3 regions of the Rhizobium sp. 01T444 genome follow, and region 2 is predicted to be linked to each of the others. Evidence: predicted binding sites of a transcription regulator. Region 2 holds the regulator's gene; each other region holds the start of a gene.
What was found. Region 2 encodes PhoB, which activates phosphate uptake and scavenging genes when phosphate is short. Its sites were predicted from a motif close to TGTCATNNANCTGTCAT; they were not measured.
Positions count from the first base shown of each region.

Region 1: the regulator PhoB is predicted to act here: its motif matches at 1,863-1,879, upstream of AC1DTN_RS19250 (DUF47 domain-containing protein).
Region 3: the regulator PhoB is predicted to act here: its motif matches at 2,370-2,386, upstream of phnF (phosphonate metabolism transcriptional regulator PhnF).

Region 1 covers NZ_JBFTPD010000014.1:30,633-34,906, reverse strand. Annotated here, with positions in the region: gene AC1DTN_RS19260 (NUDIX hydrolase) at 1-35, opposite strand, end outside; gene AC1DTN_RS19255 (inorganic phosphate transporter) at 173-1,177, opposite strand; gene AC1DTN_RS19250 (DUF47 domain-containing protein) at 1,177-1,821, opposite strand; gene AC1DTN_RS19245 (NUDIX hydrolase) at 1,933-2,487, shown strand; gene AC1DTN_RS19240 (DUF1254 domain-containing protein) at 2,644-3,669, shown strand; gene AC1DTN_RS19235 (isocitrate lyase/PEP mutase family protein) at 3,721-4,274, opposite strand, start outside.
Region 2 covers NZ_JBFTPD010000001.1:295,061-299,334, forward strand. Annotated here, with positions in the region: gene AC1DTN_RS01415 (GcrA family cell cycle regulator) at 243-773, shown strand; gene AC1DTN_RS01420 (pyrroline-5-carboxylate reductase) at 1,105-1,866, shown strand; gene phoB (phosphate regulon transcriptional regulator PhoB) at 2,063-2,746, opposite strand; gene phoU (phosphate signaling complex protein PhoU) at 2,878-3,591, opposite strand; gene pstB (phosphate ABC transporter ATP-binding protein PstB) at 3,636-4,274, opposite strand, start outside.
Region 3 covers NZ_JBFTPD010000010.1:62,525-66,798, reverse strand. Annotated here, with positions in the region: gene AC1DTN_RS15815 (alpha-D-ribose 1-methylphosphonate 5-phosphate C-P-lyase PhnJ) at 1-109, opposite strand, end outside; gene AC1DTN_RS15810 (carbon-phosphorus lyase complex subunit) at 106-1,212, opposite strand; gene phnH (phosphonate C-P lyase system protein PhnH) at 1,217-1,825, opposite strand; gene phnG (phosphonate C-P lyase system protein PhnG) at 1,825-2,301, opposite strand; gene phnF (phosphonate metabolism transcriptional regulator PhnF) at 2,453-3,190, shown strand; gene AC1DTN_RS15790 (2,3-bisphosphoglycerate-dependent phosphoglycerate mutase) at 3,247-3,882, opposite strand; gene dapB (4-hydroxy-tetrahydrodipicolinate reductase) at 3,905-4,274, opposite strand, start outside.

The DNA of each region.
Region 1 (4,274 bases), on a different contig from region 2:
CGGCGGCCTGTCTTTGCCGGGGTTTCCTCATTCAATTCAGATAAATGCCTGGATAAATGCATGGTCCGCTCGTTGTCTCCTTCTCCTTGCATGGAGAATAGAGCYCAACATCCGATCGAAAATGGCGACCCCTAAAATTAGGGTATCCGATACATCGAGCGGACCCCTGCCCTTAGGCAAACAGGCTTGCAATCCCATAGCAGGCGGCCGCGATGGCAGCGGCAGCCGGCATGGTGATCACCCAGGCGATGACGATGTTGCCCGCAACACCCCAGCGCACGGCCGACAAGCGTCGCGCGGCGCCGACACCGATGATCGCTCCGGTGATCGTATGCGTCGTCGACACGGGAATGCCGAGCCAGGTCGCGGCAAACAGCGTCAGCGCCCCGCCGGTCTCGGCGCAGAACCCCTGCATCGGGTTGAGCCTGGTGATTTTCGAGCCCATCGTATGCACGATCCGCCAGCCGCCGAAGAGCGTGCCGAGCGCCATGGCCGACTGGCAGGAGATGACCACCCAGAGCGGCACATGGAAACTCGGGCCGAGCTGCCCCTGGCTGAAGAGAAGAACGGCGATGATGCCCATGGTCTTCTGCGCATCGTTGCCGCCATGTCCGAGCGAATAGAGCGAGGCCGACACGAACTGCATGAAGCGGAAGGTGCGGTCGACAGCAAAGGGCGTCTGGCGCACGAAGAGCCAGGAGACGACGAGGACGAAGAACAGCGCAAGCAGGAAGCCGATCGCCGGCGACATGAAGATCGCGCCAACCGTCTTCAACAAGCCGCCCCAGACGATGGAGCTGAAACCGACCTTCGCCCATCCTGCCCCGACAAGCCCGCCGACCAGCGCATGCGAAGACGAAGAGGGAATGCCAAACAGCCAGGTGACGATGTTCCAGACGATCGCCCCCATCAGTGCAGCAAAGATCACCTGCGGCGAGACGATGGCCGGATCGATAATGCCGGTGCCGAGCGTTTCGGCAACATGCAGGCCGAAAAACAGGAAGGCGATAAAATTGAAGAAGGCCGCCCAGCCGACGGCATATTGCGGCCTGAGAACCCGGGTGGAAACGATGGTCGCAATCGAGTTTGCCGCATCATGCAGCCCGTTCAGGAAATCGAAGAATAGCGCCACACCGATCAACCCGATCAGCAGCGGAAGGGAAAGAGAGGCTTCCATCAGACGTTCTCGATGACGACGCCGCTGATTTCATTGGCCACGTCCTCGAACCGGTCGACGATCTTTTCCAGATTGGAGTAGATCTCGCTGCCGATCATGTAGGCCATGGCATTGCCGCTGGCGCCATGCCGGCGATAGAGGTCCTTGAGCCCCTCGTCATGCAGTTCGTCGGAGCGGCCTTCGACCCGGGTGATCTCTTCGGCGATGACAGCCAGCCGCTGCGCATTCGCACCCATCTTGTTAAGAAGCGGGATTGCTTCCTCCATCAGGGCCGCCGCCTTGACGATCTCCCCGCCCATCTCCTGCATCAGCGGGTCGAAACTCGTCTGCTCGAACAGGCGGATGATCTTCACCGTCTTGTGCATCATGTCGATCGCATCATCCATGGACTGGATCAGATCCTTGATGTCGCCGCGGTCAAAGGGCGTGATGAAGCTGCGCCGGACAGCAACCAGCACTTCGCGGGTGATGTCGTCAGCCTGGTCTTCCAGTGCGATGATCTTGTCGCAATTCTCCTGAACCGCCTCGCCCTTCAACAGCTTTTCCATAGCATGGGCGGCTGCGACGACCGTTTCCGAATGCCTGCAGAACATATCGAAGAAGCGGTCCTCCCGCGGCATCATCTTGCGAAACACGCTCATCATCTCGGGCGATCCTTCCTGAACCGGGGACTGTCGTAGAAGACTGTCATAAATCTGTCATAAAGCGTCGCAGGCAATTGATCGAAAAAGTAAAATCTGACAATGCTAGATGTCATGAAATCCCGCAAAAAAGGCGCAAAATCCTACGCCGGACCCTCAAAGCCCCTGCTGAAGCAGCTTGCAGAAAGACCCGAGAAGCTTTTCTCAGGCGCCTTTCGCCAGCAATATGGCGCGCTCTGCTTCCGTTACCGAAACGGCGGTCCCGAGACTGATCACCCCGAAATCGAAGTCCTCGTCGTCACCACGCGCGACAGCGGCCGCTGGATCATTCCCAAGGGCTGGCCGATGAAAAAGAAGAAGCCGCATGAGGCAGCCGCCATCGAGGCCTGGGAGGAAGCCGGCGTGCGCGGAACGGTGAGCAAGCAGCCGGTCGGCCGCTACACCTATCTGAAGGAGCTGGATGACGGCGACGTCGCGCCCTGCATCGTCGATATCTTCCAGATCGAAGTCGAGCATACACACGGGCAGTTTCGCGAAACCGGCCAGCGCATGCTGGATTGGGTGAGCCCTGACGAAGCGGCACGGCGCGTGCGCGAACTCGAATTGAAATCCCTGCTCGTCGATTTTCACCCGCGGCACGGCAAGCGGCAGCGCAGGAAAAAGGCCTGAGCCGCAGGTGTTGCTGCCCGCCATTTACGGCGTGGTTTACGGTAACGTACTTCTCCCGAAATCGGGCCTGTGAAAGGCTTTTCCTCGGAAAATTGACCGAAACGGGAGAGAGCCATGAGGTGGTCAAAGCCTGCACCTGCATTAGTGCCTGTCCGCATTGCCTGCCGTGCCGCCATCGCCACGCTGGCACTTGCGCTCGCCTCACAGGCCGGGGCGCAGACGGCCAAGCCGGTCACCGTCGACAATTTCGCCCGCGCCGAATCCGATCTCTATTTCAGCAATGCCGTGAAGGACGGCGGCGGCAAGACCGGTATCTTCAACCATCATCGCGAACCGATGGACATCGATCATCAGTCCGTGATCCGGGCCAACCGCGATACGCTCTATTCATCCGCTGTCATCGATCTCGATGCCGGGCCGGTCACCATCACGCTTCCGGACGCCGGCAAACGCTTCCGCTCGATGCAGATCATCAACGAAGACCATTACGTAGTCGGCGATGTGAAATATGACGCCGGCAGTTACACCTATGATCGGGCAGCGGCCGGCACGCGCTACATCCTCGTCGGCATCAGGACCCTCGTCGATCCCAACGACCCCGATGATGTCAAGCAGGTCCATAATCTCCAGAACGCTCTCACCATCAGCCAGGCAAATGCGGGAACGTTCGAGATCCCGGACTGGGACAAGGCGAGCCAGAAGAAGGTCCGTGACGCGCTGATCGTGCTGGGCACGACCATTCCGGATTTCAAGGGCGCCTTCGGGGCGAAAGATCAGGTCGACCCGATCCGCCATCTCATCGGCAGCGCCGTCGGCTGGGGCGGAAATCCCGAGAAGGACGCGATCTACCTGAACGAGACACCACCGAAGAACGACGGCAAGATGGTCTACCGGCTCTCCGTCATGGATGTTCCCGTCGACGGCTTCTGGTCGGTCAGCGTCTACAATGGCAAAGGCTACTACGAGAAGAACAAGCTCAATGCCTATACGCTAAACAATATCACCGCTGACAAGGAAGCAGACGGCGCGGTCAAGGTGCAATTCGGCGGCTGCGACGGCAAGATCGCCAATTGCTTGCCCGTAATGAAGGGCTGGAATTACACCGTCCGCCTCTACCGCCCACGCCAGCCGATCCTCGATGGAAGCTGGACATTTCCGGAACCGCAGCCGGCGGGGAAGTGAGGAGCACAGACCGCAGGCTATATCGAACCCGCCCCCCACCGGCTTCCTGCCTTACTGCCGGTCGCCCCGTTTCTCCTGCGACATGAGCTGGCTGAGCGTGGCTGCCGGCATTGCATCGGCGGCGTAGGTGAAGGTCCCCGATGATTTTACCTCCTCGGCCGCCCGCAGCAGTGCGCCAAGTGCAGCGCGCGCAAAGGACCCGCCCACACTCACCCGGCGCACGCCTGCCGCCGAGAGTTCGGCAACGCTATAGCGCGGCCCCTTCAGGCCCATCACCACATTGACGGGCTTGTCGACGGCGGTGCAGACGGTTCGGATGGCGTCGATATCAGGCAGACCGGGCGCATAGAGCACATCGGCACCGGCTGCCGAGAAAGCCTGCAGCCGCTTGATCGTGTCATCGAGATCGGGCCGCTCCCAGAGAAAATTCTCCGCCCTCGCCGTCAGCAGGAAAGGCAGCTTCCGCGCCGCCTCCGCCGCGGCCTGTACGCGCTCGACGGCCTGCGAGAGATCATAGATCGGCCTTGCCGGATTGCCGGTGGCATCTTCGATCGATCCGCCGACCAGCCCAATCGCAGAGGCCAGCCGGATCGTTTCGGCGCAGA
Region 2 (4,274 bases):
CAGCTAATGTTGCAGAAATGACTCTCCGGGGAAGCAAGTTGGGGAAAACCCCGAATTCGGATTCATCGGATTCACGCGACTCTTGTCACAGAGTCAGGCTCACACTAGGTTAAAGTTCAATTACTAGACTGCATGCGGCGGAACTAGTCACCAAAATTGATCAGGCGTTTCTTGCTTCGGAGACTTCCGAGGCAACGGTGAGGGATTCTGCCATCACCAACGCGAAAGGTGGAGACAGGGCAATGAACTGGACAGACGAGCGTGTCGAGAAGCTCAAGAAGCTTTGGTCAGAGGGGCTGAGCGCCAGCCAGATCGCTGCGCAGCTTGGCGGAGTGAGTAGAAACGCTGTTATCGGCAAGGTTCACCGGCTCAGTCTTCCCGGCCGCGCCAAGGCCGGCGGCACGGCAACCGCTGCGCGCGCAACGAAGCGCAATACGTCGGCTCCGCGCGCCCCGAACTATGCGTCTCGCATCACCACCCGCACCGTTACCCGCCAGCAGGGCGCAACGATGCTGAAGGAAGAGATCGAGATCGAAACGGTCGAGGAAATGGAATACGTGCCGGCCAAGAATGTGGTCGTGCCGATTTCACGCCGCCTTGGCCTGACGGAACTGACGGAGCGCACCTGCAAGTGGCCGGTCGGCGATCCGCTGAAGGACGACTTCTACTTCTGCGGCTGCGACTCCCCGGATTCCTCGCCCTATTGCAACTATCACCAGCGCCTCGCCTACCAGCCGGTCAGCGAACGCCGCAAGGCTGTCCGGGTCGCCTGACCCGCGATCTTCCAACAGACGCAACGTGCCATCACCCCTCCTCGCCTATGCGCGGAGGGGTGATTTTTTTAGCCGGCACAGGAGGACTGGAAAACCGCTCCTGACCACGACTATCTGCCGGAGGCCGATCTCTGCCGGTCGTTCACCATGCCTGACAATGCGAAGTTACGTGGCCAACACCACCGATGTGTTTCAGCCCCAGGCTGGCATGGAACGGTGGTCATGGCGCTGTAACGCGATTTTCTGATGCAGATGCGGTATTCTCGTGGAGTAGCACGGCGCAAACAGTCGGTCAGGGGTGCCAATGGAGATCGATCCAAAGCGGATGACAATGGGGTTCGTCGGGACGGGCACGATTACCGAGGCCGTCGTCACCGGATTGGGCAAGACAGCGTTTCGCGACACACCGATCGTGCTGTCACCGCGCAGCGCAAGCGTCGCCGCCCGCCTTGCGGCGGCAAACCGGAATGTGTCGATCGCTTTGGGGAACCAGGATGTTCTCGACCGATCCGATCTCGTATTTGTGGCGGTGAGGCCGCAAATTGCCGAGGAGGTCATCCGCTCGCTCCGATTTCGGCCGGGCCACCATGTCATCAGCTTCGTCGCGGCCACGCCAATGGATCAACTGCTGGCGTGGATCGATCAGCCAGTTCGCCTGAGCCTGGCAATTCCACTTCCGTTCATCGCAGATCTTCAGGGCGCGACTGCGATCTACCCGCCCGACGAGGTTTCCCACGCCCTCTTTTCGGCGCTCGGAACGGCGATCCAGGTTGAAAACAGACCTGAGTTCGAACTTCTCGCGGTGGCGAGCTGCCTGATGGCCACCTATTTCGGCATCCTGGACGCGACGTCGACCTGGCTGCAGAGCCAAGGGCTTTCGAGAACGGCTGGCGACGCCTACCTCCGTCAATTGTTTTCCGGCCTCGCCCATGCTGCCCGTTCGAAACCTGTCGCGAGTTTTGATGAACTCATCGGCGAGCATTCGACCAAGGGCGGATTGAATGAACAGGTGCTCGAAGACTTTCGCGATTTCGGTGGCGCTGTGGCTCTGCAAAAGGCTCTTGATCGAGTTCTTGCACGCATTCGTCTGTAGAAAGCAAACCCTCTTGAAGTTCGCTTTCGGCGCCTAGTGTCGGCTTCCAGAAGAAGCTGTGCTTCGCCGAGACAGGTCGCTTCAAGCTCGACGGACAGGGCGGGCCTACCCATCGCTGTTTCTTCAGAAGGACACCAGATAAGCAAACGGGCCGCCCGGCAAGCGAGCGACCCGTCTGGACCTCCGATCACTCGGATCAGGCTTCCATGGAATATCCCGCGCCGCGGACGGTGCGGATGACATCCTGCATGTTGGAGAAGTTCAGCGCCTTACGCAGGCGCCCGACATGGACGTCGACGGTACGTTCGTCCACGTAGATATCGTGGCCCCAGACGCCATCCAGAAGCTGCGAGCGGGAGAAGACCCTGCCCGGCGACGACATCAGGAATTCGAGCAGGCGGAATTCGGTCGGGCCGAGGCGCACTTCGCGGCTCTTGCGATGAACGCGATGGGTTTCGCGATCGAGCTCGATATCACCACACTTCAGAACGGTGGAGAGAACCTCCGGACGGGCGCGTCGCAGCATCGCCTTGACGCGGGCAACGAGTTCCGGCGTGGAGAAGGGCTTGACGACATAGTCGTCCGCGCCGGTCGAGAGACCGCGAACGCGTTCGCTCTCTTCGCCGCGTGCCGTCAGCATGATGATCGGCAGGCGCTCGGTCTCCGGCCGCATGCGCAGCCGGCGGCAGAGTTCGATGCCGGAAACGCCCGGCAGCATCCAGTCAAGGATGAGCAGGTCCGGCGTGCGCTCCTGAAGCCGGATTTCGGCCTCGTCGCCACGGAGGATCGTATCCACCTCGAAACCTTCAGCCTCGAGGTTGTAGCGGAGAAGCACACTCAGCGCCTCTTCATCTTCAACAACTGCAACTCTTGGGATCATGCGTGTCAGTCTCCTAATGCATGATCCTTAAACCGGGGGTGATTTAAGCAACGGACCATGCAGAAACTTGGAATTGGCTGCGACCTTTGCGCGCCCCAGCGCAGGGCGCGCACGCAATTGGCAGGTCCGGATTACTCCGTCACCGCACCGACGGTATTGGAGCTGTCGTCCTTCGGACGCTCACCCTCCGGCTGGGCGCCGGTTGCCATGTAATAGATCGTCTCAGCGATGTTGGTCGCATGATCGCCGATGCGCTCGATGTTCTTGGCGCAGAAGAGAAGATGCGTGCAGCTCGTGATGTTGCGCGGATCTTCCATCATGTAGGTGAGGAGTTCGCGGAACAGCGAGGTGTACATCGCGTCGATCTCGTCGTCGCGCTCGCGGATGGACTTGGCCTTGTCCGCAGAACGCGTCGTATAGACGTCGAGCACTTCCTTGAGCTGGACGAGCGCCAGTTCGGAGAGATGCTCGAGACCGCGGGCGAGCTTGCGCGGAACGCCGGTGCTCTGGACGGCGATGACGCGCTTTGCGGTGTTCTTGCCGAGGTCGCCGACACGCTCGAGGTCGGCGGCGATGCGGATCGAACCCATGATCTCGCGAAGGTCGGAGGCCATCGGCTGGCGACGGGCGATCGTGACGATCGCCTTGTCGTTGATTTCGCGTTCCGCGTGATCAAGGATCACGTCGTCGGAAATGACCTTCTGGGCGAGCGCAGTGTCGCCGTTGACCAGCGCACGGACGGCCTCGCCGACCATCTGTTCGGCAAGACCACCCATCTCGGAAATGCGCCGGGACAGGAATTTCAGATCGTCATCGTAAGCGGAAAAAATATGTGTCGATGCCATGGGGCTTTGTCCTCGAAAATCGGGAAGGCTTCACATCGCCAAAATCAGCCGAACCGGCCCATGATATAGTCCTGGGTGCGCGGATCGTCGGGATTGGTGAACATCTTGTCGGTGTCGTTTTCCTCGACCAGGTTGCCGAGGTGGAACATGGCCGTACGCTGTGATACGCGCGCGGCCTGCTGCATGGAATGCGTCACGATGACGATGGTGTAGTTTTCACGCAGCTCATGGATCAGCTCTTCGACCTTGGCAGTCGCGATCGGGTCGAGCGCCGAGCAGGGCTCGTCCATCAGGATGACTTCCGGGCTGACGGCAACGGCGCGTGCGATGCACAGACGCTGCTGCTGACCGCCGGAAAGGCCGGTGCCGGATTCATGCACGCGATCCTTGACCTCATTCCAGAGGCCGGCGCGCTGCAGGCTCGTCTCGACGATCTGGTCCAGGTCGGCCTTGGATTTGGCGAGGCCGTGGATGCGCGGTCCGTAGGAGACGTTTTCATAGATTGTTTTCGGGAACGGATTCGGCTTCTGGAACACCATGCCGACACGGGCGCGGAGTTCGACGACGTCGATGTCAGGATCGTAGATATCGTCGCTGTCGAGCGTGATCTTGCCGGTGACGCGGCAGCCATCGATCGTGTCGTTCATGCGGTTCAGCGACCGCAGGAAGGTGGACTTGCCGCA
Region 3 (4,274 bases), on a different contig from region 2:
AAGGCACCTGATAGCCGGGGATGGCGATCGCCTTCAGGATGGCACGGCGGATCATGCGCTTGGTTTGTTCGTCGAGATAGGCGAAATTGTAGGTGGCGAGATCACTCATTCGGCGGCCTCCTTTTGGGTCTCGCCGCTGTTGCGGGCGGCTTCGAATTCGCGGCGCATGCGGCGGACGAGGTCAAGTTCAGCCTGGAAGTCCACATAGTGCGGAAGCTTCAGGTGCTCGACGAAGCCGGTCGCCTGTACATTGTCGGAATGGGAAATGACGAATTCCTCGTCCTGGGCTGGCGCGGTAATGTCCTCGCCGAGCTCTTCAGCCCGCAATGCGCGATCCACCAGRGACATGGCCATGGCCTTGCGCTCGCTCTGGCCGAAGACCAGGCCATAGCCGCGGGTGAACTGCGGCGGCGCTTTGGCCGAACCCTTGAACTGGTTGACCATCTGGCATTCGGTGAGRTGGATCGGCCCGAGCGATACGGCAAAACCGAGTTCCGGCACGTCGAATTCCACCTCGACCTCGCCGATGCGGATTTCACCGGTGAAGGGGTGGTTGCGGCCGTAGCCGCGCTGCGTGGAATAACCGAGCGCCAGCAGGAAGCCTTCGTCGCCGCGCGCAAGCGCCTGCAGGCGCAGATCGCGGGCCATCGGGAATTCCATCGGTTCGCGCGTAAGGTCGCCCGTCTCGTGGTCCTCAGGCAGTTCACCGTCGTTTTCGATCAGGCCTTCCTGGCCGAGGATTTCGGAGACGCGCATGACGCGGCCGGCTTCCGCCTCACGCTGCGCCGGCTCTTCCACGGCTTCGTCGGAGAGCAGCGAGGGGTCGAGCAGGCGGTGCGTATAGTCGAAGGTGGGCCCAAGCAACTGGCCGCCCGGAAGATCCTTGTAGGTGGCGGAGATGCGGCGTTCGATCTGCATATTGGCGGTGTCGAGCGGCTTGGAATAGCCGAAGCGCGGCAGCGTCGTGCGGTAGGCGCGCAGCAGGAAGATCGCCTCGATCATGTCGCCGCGCGACTGGCGCACGGCAAGTGCGGCAAGCGTGCGGTCGTAGAGCGAGGCTTCGGCCATGACGCGATCGACGGCGAGAGCAAGCTGTTCGACGATCTGCTCGATGCCGATCGCCGGCACGGAGCGGTCGCCACGCCGGCGGTCAGCGAGCAGGCGGTGGGCATTGGCGATGGCGGCCTCGCCACCCTTGACGGCAACATACATGAGCTCAGATCTCCGTTGCTGTGATCTTGGTGGTGCGCGGCAGGCAGAGGAAACGCTTGCCCGCCGTCAGCACGATGTCGATGCCGCGCGGGAAGAGGGCGCGGTTTTCCGTCCACAGGCGCAGGAACGTTTCCGGCAGGCCGACGGGCGCGATCTCGGTCACGCTCTGGATGCCCGGCCCCATCAGCGCCAGGCGACGCCCGCCTTCGAGGTCGGCAAGCTCGATCACCACCGTGGTGGAGCGATCGGGATATTCCTGCGTGCCGGCGGCAAACAGGCCGAAGGTGGAAAGCATCGCGCCGGCTTCGACGAAGGCGAAGCGCGCCTCGGCCTTTTCGGCCGTCAGCGGTGCGCCGGTGTGGAAGCCCAGCCATTCCGGGATCGCCGACTTGGCAAGTCCGGCCGAAAGCCAGACGGGCGTGTCATGGTCGCAGAGCGTCAGGCCGATCGCGCCGGCGGCAATGCCGAGCGGTGCGGGCGCCGTCACATCGGCCGCGACCGTCTGGATCGTGCCGGGCCGGGCCATGCCGTCCATCAGCATCTTGAATACGCTCTGGGCCTCGAATACCGGCTCGGCGAAGCCGCCGGTCAGAACATCGGTCTTGGCGCTCATCAGTTGTCTCCCCGCACCATGGTGAAGAAATCGACGCGGGTCGCAGCCGTCTCCTCGGCCTTGCGACCGGCCTCTTCGGCAATGCGGCTTGCGATCGGCGACAGCAGCCTGTCCTCGACGAAGCCCTTGGTGGCCTCCTCCTGCCAGAGCGCATCGAAGATCGCGCAAAGCCGTGCCTTCTCGCGGTCGGTGCCGAGCGCCTGCGCATGGCCGACGGAGCCGGAGGCAAGACGTACGGTCGCTCGTGTTACCGTCACTTCGCCGAGATTGAAGGGCGCACCGCCGCCGCCGATGCGGCCGCGAACCATGACGAGACCCGTTTCCGGGCCGCGCACCGGCTGTGCCGCCGGCTTTTCGGCAAGCGCATCCCACGCCGCCAGCAATTCCTGTGTCTCGGCGCGGGCGAGCAGATCAACGGTGCGTTTGCGTCCGTTGTCTATCTGCGCCGCAGCGTCTGTCTTCTCTGCTGCCGTCATCGTTTTTCCTCGAAATGTCTATTGATATAGACAACCATACAAGCTATACCTATCCCTAAATCGGCGAGGTGACAAGCGTGTGACACGACACGTCCGAAATTGGCCGAGCCTGAAGATGAATTCGGGTCGAAGATGAGCTGGCAGGGGCGCAATGGCAGGCATGAAGCAGGTGCAGCGGCAGACGGGCGTGGCGCTCTGGCGGCAGATCGCCGACAGGATCCGCGAGGCGATCAGCAGCGGCGCCTATGACGAAACGGGCATGGTGCCGCCGGAAACCGTTCTGGCGCTGCAGTTCGGCGTCAACCGGCATACGGTGCGCAGCGCCCTTGCAGCGCTCGCCCAGGAAGGCATCGTGCGTGCGGTGCAGGGCCGCGGCACACTGATCGAGCGCAAGGAACGCCTGAATTTTCCGATCAGCCGCCGCACCCGCTTTACCGATGGTCTGGGCGACCAGGCGCGCGAGACGCACTCGCTCCTACTCGGCCACGCGGAAGAGGCGGCCAATACCGAAGTGGCCCGCTGGCTTCGCATCGAACCGGGCACGCCGGTCATCCGGCTGGAAACGGTGCGCGATGCGGACAGGCGGCCTGTCGCGCGCGGCACGAGCTGGTTTCCGGCCGCGCGTTTTCCCGGCCTCGTCGAGACCTATCGCCAGACCGAGTCCGTCACCAAGACTTTCGCAGCACTTGGCCTGTCGGACTATGTGCGCGCCACGACCGAGATCACCGCCGCCCACGCCGATTCCGGCGACCTCGCCGATCTGGAGCTGACGCCGGGCGCCGTGCTGCTGATCACCAAGGCGATGAATACCGATCTGGACGGCGTGCCGGTGCAATATTCGATCAGTCGTTTCGCGGCAGACCGCGTCCAGTTCACCATCGAGAACTGAAAACGAAAAAGGCCGGGCGCGAGCCGGCCTCAAACCTTATCGATGCCTGCTTGTGATCAGTGCGCGCCGGACATGTCGCCGAGCACTTCCTTGGAAGCGACGGTGGAATCTGCCTTCAGCTTGTAGACCATCGGCACGCCGGTCGCGAGATTGAGCGACAGAACCTGCTCGCGGGTGAGGCGGTCGAGAACCATGACGAGCGAACGCAGCGAATTGCCGTGCGCGGCAACCAGCACCTTTTCGCCGCGCAGGACGCGCGGAAGGATTTCCGTCAGATAGTAAGGCCAGACGCGGGCGCCGGTGTCGCGCAGGCTTTCGCCGCCCGGAGGCGGAACGTCATAGGAGCGGCGCCAGACATGCACCTGCTCTTCGCCCCACTTGGCACGGGCATCGTCCTTGTTGAGGCCGGAAAGATCGCCGTAGTCGCGCTCGTTGAGTGCCTGGTCGCGGATCGTCTCGAGATCAGGCTGACCGACCTTGTCGAGGACGAGCTTCAGAGTGTGCTGCGCGCGCACCAGTGCGGAGGTGAAGGCGATATCGAACTTGATGCCGTAGTCGGCAAGTGCCTGGCCGCCGGTCGTGGCTTCCTGAATGCCGAGCTCGGTCAGGTCGGGGTCCTTCCAGCCGGTGAAGAGATTCTTGAGATTCCAGTCGCTCTGGCCGTGGCGAACGAGGACGAGGGTACCGCTCATGAAAAATGCCTCCGAGAAATGGTCAATGGGAAGAAAGCCCGAGAACGTCGAGCATGGAATAGAGCCCCGGTTTCTTGTCACGTGCCCAAAGGGCTGCCTTGATGGCGCCGCGCGCAAAAATCGAACGGTCGGTTGCGCTATGCGAAAGTGTGACGGTCTCGCCTTCGCCGGCAAAGAGAACGGAATGCTCACCGATGACTGAACCGCCGCGCAGCGTCGCAAAGCCGATCGTGCCGGCTTCGCGCGGCCCGGTATGGCCGTCGCGCACGCGCACGGATTTCGTGGCAAGATCGATATTGCGGCCCTTTGCGGCTGCCTCGCCGAGCAGCAATGCGGTGCCTGAAGGCGCGTCGACCTTGCGCTTGTGATGCATTTCGAGAATTTCGATATCC